2 linked regions of the Pleomorphomonas sp. PLEO genome follow. The protein of the gene in region 1 interacts with the protein of each later gene in a pairwise test. Links are inferred from orthologs where the notes say so. Each region holds a gene or a part of one and is shown in the gene's direction. Other genes may lie near its edges. The genes, in order: AB6N07_RS02650 and dsbD.

What was found.
Region 2: the proteins of AB6N07_RS02650 (region 1) and dsbD interact in binary tests that used the Escherichia coli proteins (3 or more experiments, as listed by UniProt). The link is inferred for Pleomorphomonas sp. PLEO from one-to-one orthologs.

What each region holds. Positions count from the first base shown.
Region 1 is NZ_CP166625.1:612,739-624,759, reverse strand. What follows is about bases 4,592-7,565. They hold AB6N07_RS02650 (DsbE family thiol:disulfide interchange protein), read left to right. Parts: upstream 4,592-5,774; coding sequence 5,775-6,356; downstream 6,357-7,565. Other genes in these bases: AB6N07_RS02640 (outer membrane lipoprotein carrier protein LolA), read left to right, coding at 7,246-7,565; AB6N07_RS02645 (YggS family pyridoxal phosphate-dependent enzyme), read right to left, coding at 6,341-7,015; ccmD (heme exporter protein CcmD), read left to right, coding at 5,566-5,778; AB6N07_RS02660 (heme ABC transporter permease), read left to right, coding at 4,841-5,569; ftsY (signal recognition particle-docking protein FtsY), read left to right, coding at 4,592-4,711. Also shown: ffh (signal recognition particle protein), read right to left, coding at 1-280; dapF (diaminopimelate epimerase), read left to right, coding at 591-1,442; AB6N07_RS02675 (class I SAM-dependent methyltransferase), read left to right, coding at 1,470-2,312; tRNA (N(6)-L-threonylcarbamoyladenosine(37)-C(2))-methylthiotransferase MtaB, read left to right, coding at 2,400-3,656; more of ftsY, read left to right, coding at 3,674-4,591; more of AB6N07_RS02640, read left to right, coding at 7,566-7,917; AB6N07_RS02635 (septation protein A), read left to right, coding at 7,941-8,537; AB6N07_RS02630 (VOC family protein), read left to right, coding at 8,534-8,929; AB6N07_RS02625 (MalY/PatB family protein), read left to right, coding at 9,036-10,184; AB6N07_RS02620 (ParB/RepB/Spo0J family partition protein), read right to left, coding at 10,364-11,248; AB6N07_RS02615 (ParA family protein), read right to left, coding at 11,355-12,021. UniProt on the Escherichia coli protein: Involved in disulfide bond formation. Catalyzes a late, reductive step in the assembly of periplasmic c-type cytochromes, probably the reduction of disulfide bonds of the apocytochrome c to allow covalent linkage with the heme.
Region 2 is NZ_CP166625.1:2,226,146-2,238,045, reverse strand. Bases 5,284-8,136 are described here. They hold dsbD (protein-disulfide reductase DsbD), read left to right. Parts: upstream 5,284-5,745; coding sequence 5,746-7,527; downstream 7,528-8,136. Other genes in these bases: AB6N07_RS10360 (DsbA family protein), read left to right, coding at 7,549-8,136; AB6N07_RS10370 (hypothetical protein), read left to right, coding at 5,284-5,538. Outside these bases: AB6N07_RS10385 (alpha/beta fold hydrolase), read left to right, coding at 1-542; AB6N07_RS10380 (PAS domain-containing protein), read left to right, coding at 787-2,646; flagellar filament capping protein FliD, read right to left, coding at 2,708-4,390; more of AB6N07_RS10370, read left to right, coding at 5,164-5,283; more of AB6N07_RS10360, read left to right, coding at 8,137-8,187; AB6N07_RS10355 (TetR/AcrR family transcriptional regulator), read right to left, coding at 8,267-8,893; AB6N07_RS10350 (NAD(P)H-dependent flavin oxidoreductase), read left to right, coding at 9,069-10,022; AB6N07_RS10345 (NIPSNAP family protein), read left to right, coding at 10,060-10,377; AB6N07_RS10340 (methyl-accepting chemotaxis protein), read right to left, coding at 10,468-11,900. UniProt on the Escherichia coli protein: Required to facilitate the formation of correct disulfide bonds in some periplasmic proteins and for the assembly of the periplasmic c-type cytochromes.

The sequences.
Region 1 (12,021 bases):
CGATCGGTTGGGCATCCGAGCCGAGCATCTCCACGAGCTGGTCGTGGACGATCTTGACTACCATCTGGCCAGGCGTGACCGACTTGACCACGTCGACGCCAACGGCGCGGTTCTTCACCTTGTCAGTAAAGGACTTGACGACGTCGAGCGCCACATCGGCCTCAAGGAGGGCCCGCCGCACCTCACGCATGGCTTCCGCGACGTCGGCCTCCGACAGCGCACCGCGACGGGTGAGCTTGTCGAAAATGCCGGCAAGGCGATCGGAAAGGCTTTCAAACATCGGCGGTCCTCGTCGAACGGTCTCTCGAACCGCTCATATGGCCTCGACCCCCACGAAACCCAAGCACCGCTTGCATCCGCGGGCGCAACGCGCTGGCGGATGTTGACCTCCGGGATCGTGCCCCGGTCGGCGGCTCGGCTGTCGCAACAGGACGAGAATGGAGGGCCATTAGCGGCAAGGCGGCGCCAAGTCAAGGAAAACCAGGTTTTGGCAGCGACATCCGCCGTATTCGTGGCTTCGCGTGCATCACCAGCCGCTTCCGCTGTCGCCGCCAATCGTCTAAGAATGGCAGAGAAATGAGAGAGCGGCGATGAGTATTCCCTACGTCAAGATGAACGGCATCGGCAACGAGATCGTCGTGCTCGATCTGCGCGGCCGCCCGGAGAGCGTGACGGCCGACGCCGCCCGCGCCATCGGCGCACAGGAACCCTTCGACCAGTTGATGGTGCTCTATGCCCCGCGCCGGCCGGACACGCTTGCTTTCATGCGCATCTTCAACATCGACGGTTCGGAGAGCTTTGCCTGTGGCAACGGCACCCGCTGCGTCGGCACGCGTCTCTTCGAGGCCGGCGCGCCCTCGCCCGTCTTTGTTGAGTCGCGCGCCGGCATCCTGTGCATCGCCCAGGCTGAGGGCGGCCTCGTCACCGTCGATATGGGCGAGCCACGCTTTGCCTGGAACGACATCCCGCTCGCCGAACCCTTCGCCGACACCCGCGCCATCGAACTGCAGATCGGACCGATCGACGCACCTATCCTGCATTCGCCCTCGGTCGCCAACATAGGCAATCCCCACGCCATTTTCTGGGTCGACGACGTCGAAGCCTACGATCTGGCCGCCATTGGCCCCATGCTGGAAAATCACCCGATATTTCCCGAACGCGCCAACATCTCGCTCGCCCACGTCACGGCGTCCGACGCGCTGACGCTGAAGGTGTGGGAGCGCGGCGCCGGCTTGACACGCGCCTGCGGCTCCGCCGCCTGCGCCGCCGCTGTGTCGGCCGCCCGCACCCGGCGCACCGGACGCACGGTGCGCGTGACGCTTCCCGGCGGCGACCTTGTCATCGACTGGACGGCCGAGAACCGCATTCTGATGACCGGCGCCACCGAGTTCGAACATGGTGGCCTACTGTCGGACGATATCTTCGCACCAGCTGCCGCCTGACGCGGTTCAGTTTATGGAGGCGGTTACATGGAACACCGCACTGCCAGCAACACAGCCCTGGTCGTCGCTGCCCTGCGGGCCGCGCATCAGACACAAGATGATGGCCGGGTATTCCGCGACCCGTTCGCCGAGGATATGCTTGGACCTGAGGGCGCCCCGCTGATGATGGGTCTTCCTATCGTGCCCGGCTATCGGACAATGCGCTTCCTCATGGCTGCCCGCAGCCGGTATGCCGACGACGCGCTGGCAGAGGCGGTAACGCGCGGCTGTCGCCAAGTGGTGATACTGGGCGCCGGCCTCGATACCCTCGGCCTTCGCAATCCCTACCGCGCGGCCGGCCTCCGGATCTTCGAAGTCGATCATCCGGCAACCCAGGCCGACAAGCATCGTCGGCTGTTGCGCTTCGGGCCCAGGCTGCCGGCCGGCCTTTCGCTGGTGCCGACGATATTCGGCGAGGATGACGTTGCCTCAACCCTTGCCGCGGCTGGCTGGCGCGCTGATGAGCCGACCTTCTTCCAAATGCTCGGCGTTGTCATTTATCTTCCGGCGGAAACGCGACAGGCGCTTTTCGGCTTCATTGCCGGCCTCCCCGCTTCAGAAGTCGTCTTTGACTATTCGACGCCTCCGGAAGACCAGGCCCCGAAGGGGCGCGCCGTCACAGAGGCGTTGATGGCCAAAGCGGCCAGTACCGGCGAACCCTGGCTTGGCCTCGCCACGCCAAACATACTCGTCAACGAACTCACTGCTCTTGGTCTTTCAGATGTCGAGGATCTCGATCTTCAGGAGCTTCGTGAACGCTATCTGGGTGAACCCCCAACCGGCGATGGTGATTTCGGCCTGCATGTCCTGCGTGCCCGGCGGCCGTCCTGAGTCAGTTTGCGATGCGGTTTCCGCTCTGGCAATTTCCGCGCCTTTCCGCCATATAGCCGGTCTGAACACAAGCATCGGAACGAAAGCATGGCGATCGAGGTGATCACCTTCGGCTGCCGCCTCAACACGGCGGAATCGGAAGTGATGCGGCAGAAGGCGGCCGAAGCGGGCCTTTCGGAGGCCGTGCTGGTCAACACCTGCGCCGTAACCGGCGAGGCGGTGCGGCAGGCAAAGCAGGCGATCCGCCGCGCCCGACGCGCCAACCCCGACGCTCGCATCGTCGTCACCGGTTGCGCCGCCCAGACCTCGCCCGAGCTGTTCGCCGGCATGGCAGAGGTCGATCTGGTGGTCGGCAATGCCGACAAGCTCACCGAAGCAGCTTATCAGGCGATCCCCGATTTCGGCGTATCCGCCGAGGAAAAGACCCGCGTCAACGACATCATGAGCGTGCGCGAAACGGCGCTGCATCTCGTCGATGGCTTCGAGGGCCGCACCCGTGCCTTTGTCCAGGTGCAGAACGGCTGCGACCACCGTTGCACCTTCTGTATTATTCCCTTCGGCCGCGGTAATTCGCGCTCGGTGCCGATGGGCGATGTGGTTGCCCAGGTGCGCCGGCTCGTCGAGAACGGCTATGCCGAGGTGGTGCTGACGGGCGTCGACCTTACCTCATATGGCGATGACCTGCCCGGCAACCCTCGCCTCGGTCGCCTCACCCGTTCCATCCTCAAGGAAGTGCCGGAACTGTCTCGCCTCCGCATCTCCTCCATCGACTCAATTGAGGCCGATCCGGACCTGATGGCGGCGATCGCCGAGGAGGAGCGGCTGATGCCACATATGCATCTATCGCTCCAGCATGGCGACGACCTGATCCTGAAGCGGATGAAGCGCCGCCATCTCCGGGCCGATGCCATCCGCTTCTGCGATGAAGCCCGGCGACTTCGTCCCGACATGGTGTTCGGCGCCGACATCATCGCCGGCTTCCCGACTGAAACCGAGGCGATGTTCCAGAACTCACTTGCCATCGTCGATGATTGCGGCCTCACGCATCTGCACGTCTTCCCCTATTCACCGCGCCCCGGCACGCCCGCCGCGCGAATGACACAAGTTGAGCGAGCCGAAATAAAGATACGCGCCTCTAGGTTGCGAGAGAAGGGTGATGCCGCTTTTCGTGCCCACCTCGACGGCGAGGCCGGTCACCATCACGCGGTGCTCGTCGAGAAAAACGGACTCGGCCGCACTGAACAGTTTACGCTCACCGAGATCGACCGGGGCGCGCCCGGCGAAATCGTGCCGGCCATCGTCACCGGCCGCACCGACCGTGCCCTCATTTCCAAGGCTGCCTGAGGCGAAGGACCAACGACATGTCGGACGACAAGAAGCCGGGTCTCATCGGCCGCTGGTTCGGTGGCGGGCGGGAAACGCCCGATCCACGTGAATCACTGAATGAGCCTGTTGTTGCCGCACCGGCCGTTGCTGATCGACCGTCCTGGTTTCATCGACTTACGAGTGGCATGTCGCGCTCCTCGCAGGCGCTCAGCGGCGGCATCGTCTCGATTTTCACCAAGCGCAAGCTCGATGCCGACACGCTTGAAGAACTGGAAGACGTGCTGATTCAGGCCGACCTCGGCGTCGCCGTTGCGTCGGCCATCGCCGAGCGGCTATCGGCCGAGCGCTATGGCAAAGACATCACCGACGAGGAAGTGAAAACGATCCTTGCCGCCGAGGTGGAGAAGGTGCTCGCCCCGGTCGCCGTGCCCTTCACGCTGAAGACGGATAAGGCGCCCCATGTAGTGCTCGTGGTCGGCGTCAATGGTTCCGGCAAAACCACCACGATCGGCAAGCTCGCCTCGAAGTTCGTTGCCGAGGACAAAAAAGTCATGATGGCCGCCGGTGACACCTTTCGCGCCGCCGCCATCGATCAGCTGAAAGTATGGGCCGAACGGGCGAATGTGCCGATCGTTGCCCGCGAAGTCGGCGCTGATTCGGCCGGTCTCGCCTTCGACGCACTGACTCGGGCGAAAGCCGAAGGCATCGACATCCTGATGATCGACACCGCCGGTCGCTTGCAGAACAAGGCGGAGCTGATGGCCGAACTTGAGAAGGTCGTCCGCGTTCTCCGCAAGATCGATCCCACGGCACCACACGACGTATTGCTGGTCCTCGATGCCACCACCGGCCAGAATGCCGTTTCCCAAGTGGAAGCCTTCGGTCGCACCGCCGGCGTCACCGGCTTGGTCATGACCAAGCTCGACGGTACGGCGCGCGGCGGTATTCTCGTTGCCATCGCCGAGAAATTCGGCCTGCCAGTGCACTTCATCGGAGTTGGCGAGGGCATCGACGATCTCGAGCCCTTCGCCGCCCGCGATTTCGCCCGCGCCATTGCCGGGCTCGGTGACTGACCGTATCCCTGAACCGACGTTTGTTCCTCGGACAGCCCCGGATTGCCGGCCGCCCACGAAATCGCTATGTGTGCAGCCTGGAATACGTCGAAGCCGCGACTGGCGCCTATCGCCCACCCCGAGGCAAGCATGTCCCTCGCCGACCTGGCCAATCCTACCCGTTTTCTGGCGTTTGCCGGCCGCCTGATTCCCTGGCTGGCCGGACTGACTGTTGTTCTGTTCGTCGGAGGCCTTGCGCTGGTAGCTCGCTCACCAGCCGACTACCTCCAGGGTGAAACGGTCAGGATCATGTACATTCACGTGCCGGCCGCCTGGCTCTCCATGCTGACCTATTCGATCATGGCCGTCTCGGCGCTCGGCACACTGGTCTGGCGGCACCCGCTCTCCGACGTCGCCGCTCGCGCCGCCGCGCCGATCGGCGCCACGTTTACGGCCCTCGCGCTGGTCACCGGTTCGCTGTGGGGCCGGCCGATGTGGGGCACCTATTGGGAGTGGGACGCGCGCCTGACCTCCGTGCTGGTGCTGTTCATCATGTATCTCGGTCTCATCGCCCTCTGGCGCACGATTGAGGATCCAACCCGAGGCGCCCGCGCCGCTGCGATCCTGATCCTCGTCGGCTCGGTCAACCTGCCGATCATCAAGTTCTCTGTCGACTGGTGGAACACGCTGCACCAACCCGCTTCGGTGTTCCGCATCGGCGGCCCGACCATCGATGCCACCATGCTGGTGCCACTCGCGGCCATGGCGCTGGCCTTTACGTGTCTTCTCGTCACCCTGCATCTGGCCGCCATGCGCAACGAGATCCTGCGTCGGCGCATCCGTGCCCTCGGCCTGACAGCCGCCGGAGCTATCAGATGATCGCTCTCCTCGGTCCCTACGCCGGTTTCATTCTCCTGAGCTATGGGGCGGCGGCGCTCGCCGCTTTGGGCCTGACGGTTTGGATCATCCTCGATCACTGGCGGCTCAAAAGCACGCTCGCCGCGCTCGAGGCGCGTGGCCTGACCCGACGCTCGGCGCGCGCCGCCGCCCGCCTGGCACCCGAGACGCCCCTGGAGACGCAGGCGTGAGCAAGCCATCACGCCGCATCGGATTTCTCGCGCTCGTCCCGCTCGCCTTGTTTCTGGCGCTTGCCGTCTTGTTCTATTCAAGGCTTGGCGCTGGCGATCCGTCGGAAGTCCCATCAGCGCTGATCGGCAAGCCAGTACCCGATTTCCGCCTTGAAGGCGTTGCCGGTCTGACGCGGAATGGTGTGCCGGTTTCCGGTCTCTCAAACGACGATCTCGCCAAAGGCGTTTTCGTCGTCAATGTCTTCGCCAGTTGGTGCGCGCCCTGCCGAGCTGAACATCCGCTCCTGACCGACCTTACAAAAGACCAGCGGATCCGCCTTTACGGCCTCAACTACAAGGATGCCGACGATCAGGCACTGCGTTTCCTCAACGGTCTGGGCAATCCCTACACTGCCATCGGCGCCGACCGAAACGGCCGCGTCGGTATCGACTGGGGTGTCTACGGCGTACCGGAAACCTTCGTGGTGGCGAATGGCCGCATCGCCGCCAAGCTGGTCGGGCCGCTCACGCGGGAGCGGATTTCGACCGAATTGATGCCGGCGATCGAAAAGGCGCTCGCCACTCAGGCAGCGCCGTAATCTCGATAGCCGAAGATGGCGCTACCGACGCGTACATGCGTCGCGCCTTGGCCGATCGCCGTTTCGTAATCCGACGACATGCCCATCGAGCGGAAAGCAACACCGGCGCGCCGCGCCAGTTCGTCCAGCAGCGCGAAATGCGGTGCCGGCGGATCGCCGACCGGCGGAATGCACATCAGCCCGGCAATGGTGAGGCCGTGCACCTCGCGGCAACGTTTCACGAAATCTACCGTTTCACGCGGTGCGACGCCGGCCTTCTGCGGCTCCTCCCCGGTATTGACCTGAACGAGCAGCTTGGGAAAACGGCTTTGCGCCTGCATTTCCTTGGCAAGCGCGGCGGCGATCTTCTCGCGATCGACACTGTGGATGACATCGAATAGGGCAACCGCCTCGTGTGCCTTGTTCGACTGCAGCGGTCCGATCAGATGCAGCTCTATGGCTGGAAAGTCCGCCTTCACGGCTGGAAACTTGGTTGCCGCCTCTTGAACCCGATTTTCGCCGAAAACCAGCTGCCCGGCGGCGATAGCCATACGGACATCCGCCTCTGGAAAGGTTTTGGAGACGGCAATCAGCGTCACTGACCCGGCCGGCCGGTCGGCTTCCGCCTCGGCGCCTTCGATCGCTGCCCGCACCCGTCCAAGTGCTTCGGAAATGGTCATGTTCTCCTCCATTCTCCGCCGAGATCGCCAAGGCCGGTAGCAAGGGTCAGTCAGGCAACGGTCTCCATCGCGCCGACCTGTCGTGCCTGTCTTTGGCGTCACCGGCCGTATTGTCAAGATGATGGAAGAAGCTCCACCTTGTTTCGCCATCATCTGGTCTTTAAGTGAAGAGAATCGTTTGCCGAAACGTCCCGCACCGGCGCGGGAGGCGACAAAGGAGAGGGTCCGCGATGTTTCAAACCTTGAGGATGGGGCGCCGCGCGTTCCTGAATGGCGTAGGCGCCGCTGGCCTGACACTGGCGCTCACGGCAGCGGCGATCCCCGTTTCGGTAACGGGTGCACTTGCCAAACCCAACCTCGCCAACCTCTCGCCCGAACAGCTTACCACCGTGCAGGCGGTCAACCGCTATTTCAACGCGATCACAAGCTTCGAAGGCAAGTTCCTGCAGACGGCGCCCGATGGCAGCGAAACCACCGGCTATTTCGTCATCGACCGCCCGGGTAAGATGCGCTTCCGCTACTATCCACCGGCGCAACTCGACATCACGGTCGATGGCCGGACGGTAGCGGTCGACGACAAGGCCATGCAGTCGCAGACGCTTTACCTTCTGTCGGAGACGCCGTTGCGTTTCCTGCTCGACAAGAACATCGATCTTCTTGAAGAAGCGGTCGTGCAATCAGTCAGCGCCGATTCCGATTTCATCGTTATCCGCCTTCAGGACCCTGGTACCTTTGTCACCAACCATCTGACGCTTTATTTCGACGCCAAGACCACCGAGTTGAAGCAGTGGACCGTGACGGACGATCAGGGGCTCGACACCACTGTCGCAATCTACGAGACCAAGATCGGTACGCCAACGAATCCCGAGTGGTTCCAGATCAACTATTCCAAGTACAAGTGATGGCTGCTCGCCAGGAGTGATCGATGACTGATGTGCCCGCTGCTGCCCGCAAAACCGAGAACCCCTGGCTCAAACTCGGGCTGGAACTTGGACCGCTTCTCGTCTTCTTTTTTGCCAACGGCCGCTTCGGTATCTTTGCCGCCACCGGCGCCTTCATGGCAGCGATGGCAGTAGCGCTGGTCGCATCCTGGATGATCAATCGGCGCCTCGCCATCATGCCGCTGGTCACGGGCATCGTCGTCGCCATCTTCGGCACGCTGACCTTGGTGCTGCATGACGACACCTTCATCAAGATGAAGCCGACCATCGTCAACTGCCTGTTCGGCGGTGCGCTGCTGGGCGGCCTCCTCTTTGGAAAGACGCTGCTCGGTTACGTTTTCGACGGTGCCTTCCATCTTGACGATGCTGGCTGGCGCAAGCTGACGATCCGCTGGGGTCTGTTCTTTTTCCTGCTTGCGATCCTCAACGAGCTGGTCTGGCGCACCCAGACGACAGAATTCTGGGTCGCTTTCAAGGTCTGGGGCATCATGCCGCTAACTTTGGTGTTCTCGATCGCCCAGCTGCCGCTTCTGTCGCGCCATGCCATCGAGCAGCCGGCCCCTCCCAAGGAGGCCGCATGAATCGGACCATTGCCAGTTTGGCGCTACTGGTCGCCGATTATGATGAGGCGATCTCTTTTTACGTCGGTAAGCTGGGCTTCTTGCTGCTCGAGGACACACCGCTCGGCGATGACAAGCGCTGGGTGCGGGTCGGTCCGGCCAAGGGCGGCACCGCGCTGTTGCTCGCCCGTGCCGATGGACCGCAACAGGCGGCGCACATCGGCGACCAGACAGGTGGCCGCGTCTTCCTGTTCCTTGAAACCGACGATTTCGCCCGCGACCACGCTCTGTTCCTAAGCCTAGGCGTTCGCTTCCTGGAAGAGCCACGCTTTGAAGCCTATGGCGCCGTCGCCGTCTTTGAGGATCTTTACGGCAATCGTTGGGATCTCATCGAACCCAAGCGAGCCGGCTGACCGACTGCCTTAGCATCGTCTCTTGCGGAGCCTGAAGGGCTGGATCAGCTCCCGCCTTTGGGTCTAGTGTTGTCCGATCCGCTTCTACGAAAAGGACATTTCCTCCATGGCTGCCCACGACTTCGATACCGTCCTCGACCGACGGCAGGTACCCACCTCGAAATGGGACCGTTATCCGGAGGGTGTGCTGCCAATGTGGGTGGCCGATATGGACTTCCCGGTTGCCGAACCCATAGCCGCTGCGTTGCGCGATCGGCTCGCTCATCCGATATTTGGCTACGGTGGCCCTGGCCCCGCGACGCTCCGCGACGTGATCGCCGCCGACATGCAAGACCTCTACGGTTGGTCCATATCGCCGGCCGACGTTGTGTTCCTGCCCGGTGTAGTGCCCGGCTTCAACCAGGCCCTGAAGGCGTTCACACAGACAGGTGACCGGTTGGTGGTAGAGACGCCCGTCTATCCGCCAATTCTCGCCGCTGCTAGCAACTGGGGGCTCACCCGCGTCGACGTGCCGGTTCTGCCAGTCTCTGAAGGCTCGGCGATCGATATCGGCCAGCTAACCACCGCGCTGACCGAGGCAAAAGCGTTCCTGCTGTGCAATCCGCACAATCCAACCGGCAAAGTGCGGACGCGAACCGAGCTTGAGGCCATCGCCGAAGCCTGCCTCACATCCGGCGCCGTGATCATTTCGGATGAGATTCATTGCGACATCGTCTACGGCGGCAAGAAACACGTGCCGATCGCCGCGCTGTCGCAGGAGATCGCCCACCGCACCATCACGTTGATGGCTGCCAGCAAGACCTACAACATCGCTGGTCTCAAGACGGCCTACGCCATTATTCCAGATGCCGAGCTGCGTCGTCGATTTACCGCTGCCAGCCTAGGCATGAGCGAAGGCGCCAATGTTCTCGGCCTCGTTGCCACGGAAGCCGCGCTCCGGCACGGCCGGCCGTGGAAAGACGCCCTTCTCTCCTATCTCGAGGCCAATCGAGACCATCTGATCGGTCGTCTCGGGAGGGAAATCTCTGAAATCCGCATCAACGCTCCTGAGGCGACGTATCTCGCCTGGCTCGATTGCTCGGCCCTTGAGCTTGGCGACGCTTACCGCTTCTTCCTCGACAAGGCCAAGGTTGCCTTCAATCCCGGCCCGAGCTTCGGCGGCGATGACCAGCATGTTCGCCTTAACTTCGGTTGCCCACGCGCCTTGCTCGACGAAGGCATCGATCGCATGGTCAGGGCATTATCGCAGCGCTGACGATCTGTTTCATAAGGCGCGCGTCGTCGTTCGTTTCAAATCCGCTATCCAAATGATCTTCAAAGAGAATTCGTAATCTATGAAAATCGGATACGGATCCGAAATGACAACGCCCCGGCGGGTGACCGTCGGGGCGTTTCGTTAGCGAATCTTTCGGGTACGAATCGAATTCGTAAGTCTCAGGCTTCAAGCCGGCGGACAATATCGTCGAGCTGATCGAGACTGCCGTAACGCAGCCGCACTTCGCCGGAGCCGTCAGGCTTGTGACGGATCTCCACGGAAAATCCCAATACGTCCGACAATCGCTTCTCGAGCGCGCGGGTATCGGCATCCTTATCGGGTTTTGCCGTCTTTGCCCGGCCATGTGGCTCGGAAATGGTAGCCTGCGCCAGCGTCTCGGCCGAACGCACCGTCAAGCCTTCCTCGACGATGCGCTTGGCCAGCGCCGCCGGGTCGGGCGCGGCGATTAGCGCGCGGGCGTGGCCAGCAGTCATCGCACCATCGTTGAGATACTGCTTCACCGATTCCGGCAGCTTGAGGAGACGCAGCGTGTTGGCGACATGGCTGCGACTCTTGCCGATCACCGCGGCAAGGTCATTCTGCGTATATTCGAATTCCTGGATCAGCTGATCGTAGCCCATCGCCTCTTCCAGCGGATTGAGATCCTGCCGCTGAACGTTTTCAATGATGGCGATCTCCATCGCCTCGCGGTCAGTAACATCCTGGATAACGACGGGGATCTCGTGCAGGCCGGCCTTCTGCGCCGCCCGCCAGCGCCGCTCGCCGGCGATCAGTTCGAAACCGTTGCCGCCACCCGGCGCCGGTCGCACCACCACCGGCTGGATCATGCCATGCTGATGGATCGAGCCAGCCAGTTCGTCGAGTTCCGCCTCCTTGAACAGCCGGCGCGGGTTTTTGGGATTGGCCCGGATGAGATCAATCGCCACCTTGCGAAGACCACGTACCCGCTCCACCACTTCGAACTCCGAGCTGGCGTCGCCAATCAGCGCCGCAAGCCCCCGGCCGAGCCGTCGACGTCCGCTCTCGTCGCTGACGCTGCTCATGACTTCCCCTTCGCTTTCATCGACCTCTGAAATCCAGCTGGAAACAGGGTCTTGTAGTCTGATGCCCCGCACCCTGCGGTAGATTTAATTTCGGATCAGAAACGCTTCAGGCGGCGACGGCGCGGAAACGCCGCTCACGCTGGATGATCTCGGAGGCCAGCTTCAGATAGGCCTGACTGCCGCTGCACTTGAGATCGTAAAGCAGCGCCGGCTTCCCATAAGAGGGCGCTTCGGAAACCCGAACGTTGCGTGGAATGATCGTCTCGTAAACGGCATCCCCCATGTTGGTGCGAACGTCCTGCACTACCTGGGCACTCAGGTTGTTGCGACCATCGTACATGGTGAGCACGATTCCGTGGATGCCAAGCTCGGGATTGAGGCTGCGCTTAACCTGCTCGACGGTGGACAAAAGCTGCGAAAGCCCCTCCAGCGCGAAAAACTCGCACTGCAATGGCACCAGGATGGAATGCGATGCCGACAGGGCGTTGATGGTGAGAAGATTGAGCGACGGCGGACAGTCGATCAACACATAGGTGAAGTGCTTTTCTCCACCGGCCTCCACCGCCTCGACATGCCGGGCGATCGCCTTTCTGAGGCGGTAAGCACGGTCCCCGGAACTGGCGATCTCCAGCTCGACACCAAGATTGTCCAGCGTTGATGGCGCCACGGTGAGGCGCGGGACCGCCGTCGGCACCAATGCTTCCCGAAGCTCCGCTTCGCCGATCAGCACATCGTAGGTCGACACCTTGCGCGACTTACGATCGATGCCGAGG
Region 2 (11,900 bases), 1.6 Mb from region 1 along the record:
ACTCCACCGGCGGCGGCGAAGTCGCTCATTATATCGGTCGCCACGGCACGGACCGGGTCGCCAAGGTCGTCCTGGTCGGCGCGGTGCCGCCGTTGATGCTCAAAACCGAGGCCAACCCGAACGGCACGCCGCTCGCCGCGTTCGACGGCATCCGCGAGGGCACGGCCAAGAACCGCTCGCAGTTCTATTTCGACCTGACAATCCCCTTCTACGGCTTCAACCGCGATGGCGCGAAGGTCAACGAGGGCCTCAGGGAGAACTTCCGCCGCATCGGCCTTCAAGGCGGCATCAAGGGCCAGTTCGACTGCGTGCACGAGTTCTCGGAAGTCGACTACACCAACGACCTCAAGGCCATCGACAAGCCGACGCTGATCATCCACGGCGACGACGACCAGATCGTACCGATCAAGGCCTCGGCCGAATTGTCCGCCAAGCTGGTCGCCGGTGCCACGTTGAAGGTCTACCCCGGCGCGCCACACGGCCTCGCCGAGACGGAAGCCGACCGCTTCAACGCCGACGTCCTCGCCTTCATCCAGGGCTGATCCCGGCGCTGCCGGGCTTCAGGCGGCGAACATCGCCGATCGACACCGATAGACCGGTTCGCGCAAGCGGACCGGTATTTTCGTCTTGTCGCAATAAGTCTTCGCGACCCCGCGCCAGTTTATCACGCGCCCTTACGCCCATGAATCTCCTAGCGTCAGCGACCGGGCTAGGATAAACATTCCATATTGAAATATATAAATATTTTTGTCATTCTTAGAATGCCTCCAACTCAATGGGATCCTGATGTTCAGCAATGTGGCGGCGGAAGATCTCGATCTGAGGGATCTGTTCAATGCGTCGGCCAACGCCTATGTCATTTTTACCCGTGAGCTGGTGATCGCCGGCTGCAATGATGCTTATTTGAAGACTGTTGGCCGCCAGGACCGGGACGAGATCATCGGCCGCCCGCTGTTCGAGGCCTTCCCCGCCGATCCCGCTTCGGACGAATATCGGATTCTGACGACATCGTTCGACCGGGTGCTGTCGACAAACCAGCCCGACCACATCGCGCTAATCCCCTACAACACCTCCCGGCCCGGCGAGCCACCGGTGGTCCGGTTCTGGAGCGCCACCCATACGCCGCTCAGAAACAAGCAGGGCGAGCTCGCCTATATTCTGCAGCACACCCAGGATGTCACGGAACTTCAGACCCTGCGCCAGCGCGATGCGCGCGCCAACATGGCCGAATCCGGCCTGCTGGCGCGGGCGCAAGCCGTGCAGGCGGCAAGCGAGAAGCTGTTCGGCGAAATCGCCCTGTTTCGCGATCTGTTCGAGCAGGCCCCCGGCTTCATCGCCGCGCTGATGGGGCCGACCCACACCTTCCAACTGGCCAACGAAGCCTATCGGCGGCTGGTCGGCCGCGACAACCTGATCGGCCGGGGGATAGCCGAAGCGCTGCCGGAGATCGTCGAGCAGGGCTTCATCGACGTCCTCGATCGCGTCAGGCTGACCGGCAAACCCTATTCGGGACAGGCCGTGCCGGTGCTGCTGCAAGGCGAGGGCAAGACACAGCCCGAACTCAGGCACGTCGACTTCGTCTACCAGCCGATCCGCGATGGCGGCGGCGAGGTGACGGGCATTTTCGTGCAGGGCTACGACGTGACGGAACGCTGGCGCGCCCAGCGCGATCTCCAGCGACAAACCGACTTGCTACAGCTCGCCCAGCAAGGCGGCGGCTTCGGCACCTACGATTGGGACCTCCGGAGCAACCGGGTGCGCGGCACACAGCTGTTCCGCGAACTGTTCCAACTGCCGGATACGCCCGAGGGCGTGTCGATGGACGACGTGTTGAGCCGCATCCACCCCGATGACGCCGTTCGCATGACCGGCCTGGCCAACGGCGTCAGCCCAGATATCGAGATACCCCACGAATTCAAGCTGCTGGTAGGCGATCGGGTCACCTGGATCGGCGCGCGCGGCACCATCGTACGCGATGCCTATGGCCAGCCCGAGCGCGTTCTCGGCGCCGTGCACGACCTGACGCAGAGAAAGCAGATCGAGGAGCGGCTCGATATGGTGGCGCGCGAGAGCGCCCATCGCGTCAAGAACATCCTGACGATCATGCAGATCATCTCCGAGAACACGCTGCGTCGCGCCACATCGCTGGAAATGGCCCGCAAGAGCTTGGTCGAACGCATTTCCGCGCTCAACCAGGCGCAGATGCGCATCCTGGCCGGCCCACAGGACAGCCGCCTTCAGACGATTGTCCGCGACACCTTCACCATCACCTACCAATTGGACGATCGGATCGTCATCGAAGCGGACGGCGACGCCGAGCTGGCGCCGCGCACCGGCCTCGGCGTCGCCCTCGCCCTGCACGAGCTGATCACCAACGCCCTGAAATACGGCGCGCTATCGGTGCCCGAAGGCCGGGTGTTCATCGGTTGGGACATCACCCCCTGCCCCGATCAGGGTGGCGCGCGGGTCACGCTCGACTGGCGCGAAACCGGCGGACCGCCGGTCAAGGATGCCGGCGGCAAGGGCTTCGGCTCGATGCTGATCCGCAACAGCCTCGCCCACGATCCGGCCGGCCGCGCCGACTGGATCGCCGCCCCCGACGGCGTACGCTGCCAGTTCGTCTTCACCGCCAAGGCGATCGTCTAGAGAATTTCCTGGAAAAGCGGGAGCCGGTTTTCCGCGCGGTACTCCAGGCCGGCAGCCGGATTCAGTTCTTGGCCTGGGCATCCATCAGCGCGTTCAGGTAGGCGAGCATGGCCTGCGCCTTGATGATGTTTGCCCGGATACGGGCGTAGCGGGCCGTCATGTTCGTCTTGTAGCTGTCGGCTCTGTCGGTGATGCGCTCGATCTGATTCTGATAGTCGCCATTCTTGTCGGTCAGGTTTGACAAGACCGTGTAGATGGAGCCGGAGCTGGCGTCGGTCGCTCCCTTGGCGGCGTTGAAGATTTGCTCGGCAATGCCGGCGGTCTGCTTGACCGTGACGGTCTGGCTGGTGCTGCCGCTGAACACCAAGGTATAGCCCTCATAGGCCGTCCCCGCCGCGCCTTTGAGGCCGTGCCCCGTGCCGGTGACCGTGAACAGCCCCCGCTCTCCATCGACGGTGACGTCGCTGATCTTGCCGTCGTCGCCAACCGTGATGCCGAGGGTGAAGGTACTGGGCGCCTTGCTGCCCCGATAGAGAATGCCAAGATCGCTCGACGAACTTTCAAATTTATAGGAGAACAGCTGCTGGACGATATCGACATTCTCGTTCAGTGCTTTGTTGAGTGTCGCTTCGTCATATTCCAGATAGTTGCTGCCGTCGAAGCTGAGACCGATCGACGACATGGAAACATCGTCGAAAGAGAAGGCCAGCGCCGAGCCGAGCTGCTGGTTGATGGCGCGAATGGTACTGTCGCCAAACAAAACCGCTTTGCCGGAAGCGCCGCCACTTGAGGCCGTCTCCTGCTGCGACAGCGCCCAGGCGCGATAGGCATTGTAGGCATCGGCGAAGGCCTCCACCGCGTTTTTGACTTCGGAAAGATCCTGGTCAATCTCCAGGTTGACCGCCTGCCCCGTCCCGGTCGTCCCGACGAGATAGAGGGTCAGCCCATCGATCACGTCGTCGACTTCGTTGGACGATCGGGAAACGGTCACCCCGTCGATGGTGAAGATGGCCGGCTTGCCGGCCTGCAGCTCCTCGCTGAAGGCGCCACGATCGTCAACGATGCCGAGATCGGCGAGGACGCCGTCGCCGTCGGAAACCGATAGCGTCTGCCCGGTTTCCAACGTCGAGACGATCAGCTGATAGCTCGCATCCGATACCTTGAGCACGCTTGCCCGCACACCGCTTGCCGCGCTGGTCTGGTTGATCGTGGCGGCGATCTGGGCCAGCGACATATCTTCGTTGATGGCGATCGTGGCGGCCTCCCCGCCTTCGACGCCAATGGCAAAACTGCCCGACAGACCAAGCGCCGACGCCGATGAGCTGAAATCGCCGCTGGCGACCTTGTGGCTGGTCGCCAGCTGATTGACCGCCAGTTCATAGGTGGCCAGCGCCGCGCCCGGCTCGGCGCTCACCGTGACAACCGAACTGGGGTCTGCTCCTCCCGTGCCGGTCAGGTAGGCACTGCGGCCCAGAAAAACGTCGGCGTTGCTGGCCGTCGAATCGGTGACCGCGCGCAAGGTGGACGCAGCGCCCCGCAGCGTCCCCAGCAAATCGATCGCCTCGTTGTAGGCGGAGATCTTGAGGTCGTTGACCGAGATCTTGTCGTCGTAGCCGGAAGTGGCGGAGAGCTTGGCGGAGTAAAGGTCATCGATCAGCCCGCTCCAATCGATCGAGCTTACATCGGATGAAGCGTAACTCGATGCCGACGAAACGGAGCTGATGACGCTGGAAGAAGTCGACATTTTGTATCTGTCCTAGCTCTCGTATGCCACTGAGGTCCCGCGTCCAAACCAATCCCACCACATCGAAATATGAAAATTCAGACTTCAATCTAAAATCATACAAATCAGAAAACATAAGAAATATTAACAGCTTATATGAAATAAAATCAGAAACACGAACCAAAAATGGACACTGATTTACGCATAGTAATCTGCCAACACTCAACACGAAACGCGCAAGAGCACGCCTTACTGTGGCATTAACGTCCACAACGCTTCGCCCCAGGCGAAATAGACCGATGCCACTCGATGGCGTTATTTAGAAAACGTTAATGAGCAGAAGCCGGCAAGGCAGGAGCGGCGCGCGGAGGCTGACGAAGAGGAGTGGCCAATCTCTGAAGCAATTTCCGATATTTGCGGCGGCGCGACGCTGTCATTCTTGGCGCGTTTAATCCAAGCGCAGCCGGAACGCTCCGCGCTGCGAATTGGGAAGGCCATCCGCACATAGCCAGCACGATCGCATTCAGGGATTGAGGATCTCTGGGATTTTACGCATAATAGCGCGGTGGCTATTGCAATCGGTTCCAGGAGTGGCGGTCTGGAGCGCATCTCCTATGCAACAGACCAACCACAGGAAATGGTATGTGACGGAGTGATAGATTTCTGGACCCTACCAGAGCCAAGCTGAAGGACAGGACTACTCCCTAAGACACAGGCCCAATTCAAACATATTTGATTTTTGCGTCGTCACACCAATGCGATATGTGAAATATACTAACCACTAGGAGCATGTAATGAAGGTTCTTATTGTCGCGAATATCCTTTTTTTGAGCACCACAGGCGCCCTTTTCGCCGCGGGAACATCGAACTCAAGCGGCGGGTTCGGTTATGTGCCGATCGGCACCGGACAGTGCCAAGTATTGGCCGATGCAAAATACGAAAAGCCGGTGTTTGAAACCAGCAAACGCGCCCCGCCTAAAGTGGTCATGATCGGCACAAAGACCGACTGCCCCGGCGAATATCAGGGCTTCAAGGTCAATCGGTTGGCGTCTGGATCTGTTGATGGCTTCATATTTAAAGGGCTGCAGGATTCCGGGCGGAAAGTATTCATATACCGCAAATTTGGATCGAGCTTCACTTTCGGGTACGGTCCGGCTCCCAAGAAATAAGGCGATCTAGCCTATAGCTTCGGCTGCGATACCACCAAGATTCAAGGCCTCCGATAAGAGGCCTTGATGACAGCTCGATCACACCCAGCCTCGCCTCCATGCCGGATCACGGATGGTCCTCGCTTGCCTTACGACCGCCTCAAAGTGGGGTGGAAATGTACACTTTCCCCCACGAAACAGGTGGAAACAAGCGTGGGAGCTGGCGGTATGTTCCATTCGATCAAGGCGAGGCTCGCCCTCCTTTTCCTTCTGCCGCTGCTGTTTTCGGCCCTTGCCGCCCAGGCCGAGACGACGATGCCGCCTCCGGCGGAGAAGGTGTTCGTGCTCACCGCCAGCCGGGAAGACGACGGATCGCTCCGCCTCGCCTGGACCGTGGCGCCCAGCACCTACCTCTATCGGAACAGCCTGAAGGCGACGATCGCCGGGCGGGATGTTGCCCTCGCCACGCCAGCCGGCGAGACCAAGGATGATCCCAACTTCGGCCCGGTTGAGGTCTACCACGACGATGTCGCGCTGACGGTGGCCGGCCTGCCGCCAAGCGGCGCGCTCGACGTTACCTACCAGGGGTGCGCCGAGTCCGGCATCTGCTATCCGCCGATCCGTAGCCAGGTCGATCTCGCCGCGCTGGCGGTGACGCCGCGACCGCGCGCCTCGCTGTTGATCGAGGAACCGCCCGCGCCGGACAGCCAAGGCCAAGCCGTGGACGCGACATCGGCGGATGCCGGGGCCGAGGCGGCGCTGTCCGGCAGCCTGCTCACCATCGTGCCCGCCTTCGTCGGCTTTGGCCTGCTGCTCGCCTTCACCCCTTGCGTCTTCCCGATGATCCCCATCCTGTCAGGGCTGCTGGTCGGCGCGGCGGGGCGTCCCTCGGCATGGCGCGGTTTTCGCCTGTCGGCCGCCTATGTGGTGGCCATGGCCTCGGCCTATGGCCTTGCCGGCCTAATCGCCGGCTGGAGCGGCGCCAATCTCCAGGCCGTCCTGCAAACCCCGCTCGTGCTGAGCCTGTCGGCCGCCGTCTTCGTCGCGCTGGCGCTCGCCATGTTCGGGCTGATCGAGCTGTCGCTGCCGGCCTTCATCGCCACCCGCATCGCCAGCCTGCCGGTGCGCGGCGGCTCGATTGGCGGCGCCGCCCTGCTCGGCTTTGGCTCGGCGCTGGTGGTCGGACCCTGCGTCACGCCGCCGCTGGCCGCCGCCATGCTCTATGCGATCGACACCGGCGACGCCGCGCGCGGCGGCGTGGCGCTGTTCGCCCTCGGCCTTGGCATGGGCCTGCCGCTGTTGGCGGCCGGCACGTTCGGGGCGCGCCTCCTGCCAAAGGCCGGCCCCTGGCTGGCCGGTTTCCGGCGAATTTTCGGCTTCATGTTCCTGGCCATCGCCATCATGCTGGGCACGCGGCTCACCCCTCCCCCAGCCGGACTTGCGCTCTGGGGCGTATGGGCCGTCACCTTCGCCGCCTTCCTGGGCGCCTTCGACCGGATCGAGCGGACGAGCTCTTGGCGCCCCCGCCTCGCCAAGGCGGCCGGTCTCTCAGTGGCGCTCTATGGCGCGGTGCTGATCGTCGGCGCGGCCGGTGGCAGCAGCGATCCCTTACGCCCGCTCGCCTTCCTGGCCGGCCGGCAGGCCACCGACACCGCCGCCTTGCACCTGACGCGGCCGGGCGATTTCGATCGAGCCTTCATAGCCGAGGCCGCCGACGGCCGGCCGGTGCTCGTCGTCTTCACCGCCGACTGGTGCACCGTCTGCAAGTCCAACGAAAAGATCCTCGCCCAGCCCGAGTTCAGCGACCGCCTCGCCAAAACACCCCGCATCGCCGTCGACATCACGGCGCAAACCGCCAACGCCAAGGAACTCATGGCACGCTTCCGCGTCGTCGGTCCGCCGGCCCTGTTCCTGCTCGATGCCAACAAGCGGGAAATCCCCGGTTCGCGGCTGGTCGGCGCCATCAGCGCCTCCGATCTGGCCGCGCGGCTCACCGCCGCCGGCGCCTGACAATTCCACGAAGGGATTCCCATGCAACGACGCACATTCCTTGCCGGCGCCACGGCGACACTGGCCGCCGTCCTCGGCATCGGATCTAGTCCGGCCCTCGCCGCGAAAGTGAGCCTTGACGACGTTCTCCACGATCCCGCCACCCCCGAAGGCGGCAATCCCAAGGGGGACCTCACCATCGTCGCCTTCGCCGACTACAACTGCCCGTTCTGCAAGAAGGCCGAGCCGGACCTTGATCGCGCCGTCCGCGAGGATGGCAACATCCGCCTCGTCTACAAGGATTGGCCGATCCTGACGCAGGCGTCGGTCTACGGCGCCCGCCTGGCGTTGGCGGCCCATTACCAGGGCGCCTACGAGCGCGCCCACCACGCGTTGATGACCATGCCTGGCCGCGCCGTGTCGCACGACGATATGCAGCAAGCCATCGCGGCGGCCGGCGTCGACATGCCGCGCCTAAACGCCGATCTGGAAGCCAAGAAGAGTGACATCACCGCTCTCTTGGCCCGCAACATGGATCAGGCCGATGCGCTCGGCCTTCAGGGCACGCCGACTTACCTGATCGGGCCGCTGATCACCTCGACGCTGGATTACGACGGCTTCCGCGCGGCGATCGCCGAAGCCCGCCAACGGCAAGCCTCATCGTCGGGAAACGGCAAATGAGATTTGCCGCGCCCCTCGGAGCCCGACGCGCTGAGGGGCGGCCGATGGCAGTGGGTTCGTCCGTCGGCGCCGGCACGGGCTACTCTACCGCGTAGGCGGCGAGAAAGACGTCGACGCCGGTGGTCACAGCGTGCCGGCGTTCGGCGTCCGACAGGGCCGCCTCGTCGCCCAGCATCGCCCTCAGCTGCAAATCGCCGCGCACCAGACCGATGAAGTGCTTGGCGGCGTCGCGACTGTCGCAACTGCGCAGGAGGCCGGCCGACATGGCCGTCTCGAACAGCGCCGCCAGCCGGCCGTTCAGCCGATCGGGCCCATTGTCGTAGAACAGCTTGCCAAGATCGGGAAACCGCCGGGCCTCGGCGCTGACCATCCGGTTGGACGCCACCGTGTCGGGCGACAGCAGCAGATCGAGCACGGCAAAGCCCAAATGCTCGAGCTTCTTGCGCAAATCCTCGGCGCCGACGCTCCCCGATAGTACGATCGACGAGAAGCGATCGGCGGCCAGTGCCCAGATCACCGCCGCGAACAGCTCATCGCGGCTGCCATAGTGGGAATAGAGCGTCGCCTTGCTGACGCCCGCCTCCTGGGCGATCGCCTCCATCGACGTTTCGGAAACGCCGTGGCTGAGAAAAAGCCGGCGCGCCGCCTCGAAGATGCGCTCCACCGTGCGCGCGCCCCTCGTCCGCACCCTGTCCACGCCCGCCATGCCCACCTCATCTCGCGTTCGTTATTGAACGTGATCGTTCAGTTGTTGACCTTCCATAGCTATACTCCTAGCTTCCTCGCAGACAAAACAAAACGATCCCGTTCGGTATTAAATTCGATACGGACCCGGCAAGGGGCATTGTCGGCGCCACCGGCGGCGCGGGCAGGAGAGCATCATGGGCAACATTATCTGCGACACGCTCGGCATCCGCTATCCGATCCTGCAAGGGCCGATGGCCTGGGCCTCCGACAGCCGGCTGGCCGCCGCCGTCTCGAACGCCGGCGGCCTCGGCATCATGGGCCTGGGCTTTTGCCCGCCCGCCGTCGTGGAGGCCGAAATCCGCGCCGTGAGGGCGCTCACCGCCGCGCCTTTCGGCATGAACATCATCACCTGCCTGCCCGACGCCGACAAGCTGATGGACATCGCGCTGCGCGAGCAGGTCAAGGTGATCGAGATCGAAACCTTCCCCGATTTCTTCCACACGCTGCCCCTGTATGTCGAAGCGCTGAAGCGCCACGGCGTTACCACCATCGGCAAGGTGGCGACGGTGTCGGAAGCGAAAATCTATCAAGAAGCCGGCGTCGACTTCCTGTCGGTCAAAGGCTGCGACGGCGGTGGGCATATCTTCGGCTTCACCGGCACCTTCTCGCTGATCCCGCAGGTGGTCGACGCGGTGTCCGTCCCGGTGATCAATTCCAGCGGCGTCGCCGATGGGCGCGGCGTCGCCGCCTCCTTCATGCTCGGCGCGCTCGGCGTCGAGGTCGGCAGCGCCTTCCTGGTGGCCGAGGAATGCCCCATTCATGCCAACTACAAGATCGCCATCGTCGCCGCCTCGGAGGGCGACACCGTCCTCACCGGCGTTGCCGCTGGCGACGGCGTGCGCGGCATCCGCAACGGCCTGACCGATACGATGCTGCGCATCGAGCGCGAGCTGCCGGAGGCCGAGGCGTCGGCGCGCATTCGCCAGATGGGCAGCGGTTCTCTTCGCAAGGCGGCCATCGACGGCGACACCGTGAACGGCAGCCTCGTCGTCGGCCAGAATCTCGGACTGCTGAGGACCATCGTGCCGGCCGGCACCATCATGGGCGATCTGATCGCCGGCTACCTGAAGATCGCCGCCCTGACCTGACGGTATTTTCCCCGAAACCTCTCACAGGAACACCATCATGAAGACATTTCAGCTCCGCATCTACACCCTGAAATCGGCCCAGGCCGCCGAGGCCTATCGCGCCATCTGGATCAAGCACATCGAAAGCCTCAAGGCATTCGGCATCACCACCCACGGCGTCTTTACCGTTCCCGACGCCCCCACGAAAGTCATCGCGCTCGTCAACTACCCGCAGGGTTCCGACCCAGCGATCGAAAGCGACCGTTACATGACCAGCGACCTGTTCAAGGCCGACATGGTGGGTTTTGATTTTTCCAACTTCGTGTCGGTCGAAACGACGTTGCTCGCTCCCGAGCCATGCTCGCCGCTGATCTGATCGGCACACGAGTACGAGCATTGACCCAGATATGAAAATGGCCCGGCGCATGGCCGGGCCAAATGATGATCTTAGGCGTTTCGGCGTCGATCAGGCGGCGCGCAGCGATTCCACGAACTGCTGGACTTCCGTCTGCAGGCTGGAGGCCTGTGTCGTCAGCTCGTCCGACAGCCGCATCAGCTCGACCGATGAGGCACCGGTCACCTCGGCGGCGCTGCTGACGCCAGAGATGTTGGCCGTGACATCGGTGGTGCCGGTCGCGGCGCGCTGGGTGTTCTGGGCGATTTCCGATGTGGCAACGCCCTGCTGCTCGACCGCCGACGCGATGGCTTGCGAGGCCTGCTGGATCGCCACGATGGTCTTGGTGATCTGCGACATCGATTCCACCGTGGTATGCGTGGCCACCTGAATCTCGCCGACCTTGCGGCCGATCTCCTCGGTGGCCTTGGCGGTCTGGTCGGCCAGTTGCTTCACCTCGGCGGCAACAACAGCGAAGCCCTTGCCCGCCTCCCCGGCGCGGGCCGCCTCGATGGTGGCATTGAGCGCCAGCAGGTTGGTCTGGGCGGCGATGTTGGAAATCAGGTCGACCACCTCGCCGATCTGGTTGGCAGCGGTCGCCAGGCTCTGGATGTTGTCCGCGCTCTGGCCCGCCGCGGTGGCCGCCTCCTGCGAGATGCGGTTGGAGTTGCTGACCTGGCCGGAAATTTCCCGGATGGAGGCCGACAATTCCTCGGTGCCGGCGGCGACGGTCTGCACGTTGGACGCCGCTTCCTCGGCCGCGCCGGCAACCGCCTGCGCCTGACGCGAGGTCTCCTCGGCGGTCGCCGACAGGTTGCGCGCCGCGTCGGCGATGGTGTTCGACGAACGGCCGAACGTCGTGGCGAGGGCCTCCATGCGGCCGACAAAGCGCTCGGCGAGGGTGGCGCGAGCGCGGATCGAAGCTTCGGCCTTTTCCCGGGCGGCTTCCTGCTGCGTGCGCATCTCGGCGGCACGGGCCAGTTCGTCGCGGAAGGCGCTCAGCGCCGCGCTCATGGCGCCGATCTCGTCGGCGCGATCGGCATAGGCGATCTTGACGGTGTAATTGCCCGCCTGCATGTCGCGCATGACATCGATGCTCTCGCGGATCGGCGCGGCGACGCGCCGGTTGAGCAGGAATGCCGAGGCAAGACCGATCAGAAGGCTGAGGAAGATCGAGGTAAAGGTCGCGAACGTGATGGTGCTCTGGGCCGTGCTCATGGCGGCGGCGCGGCTGTCGAGCAACGAGGCCTCGGCGGACTTGAATTCGGAAATGATGCTACGGATCTTGTCGAAGTTCTTCTTGCCCAGACCTTGGCGCTCGATGTCGCGCGCCGCCTCCTGCGTTTCGGGCTTGGCCATCAGCGCGATGGCCTTGTGCGACACGTCGGTCTGCCACGCCTGAACCTCATCGGAAAGGTCGGAAAGGCGCTTCTGCTGGCTCGCATTGTCGCTGGTGAGCTTCTTGGCCAAATCGAACGAGGCTTTGAAATCCGCCTCGCCGGCCT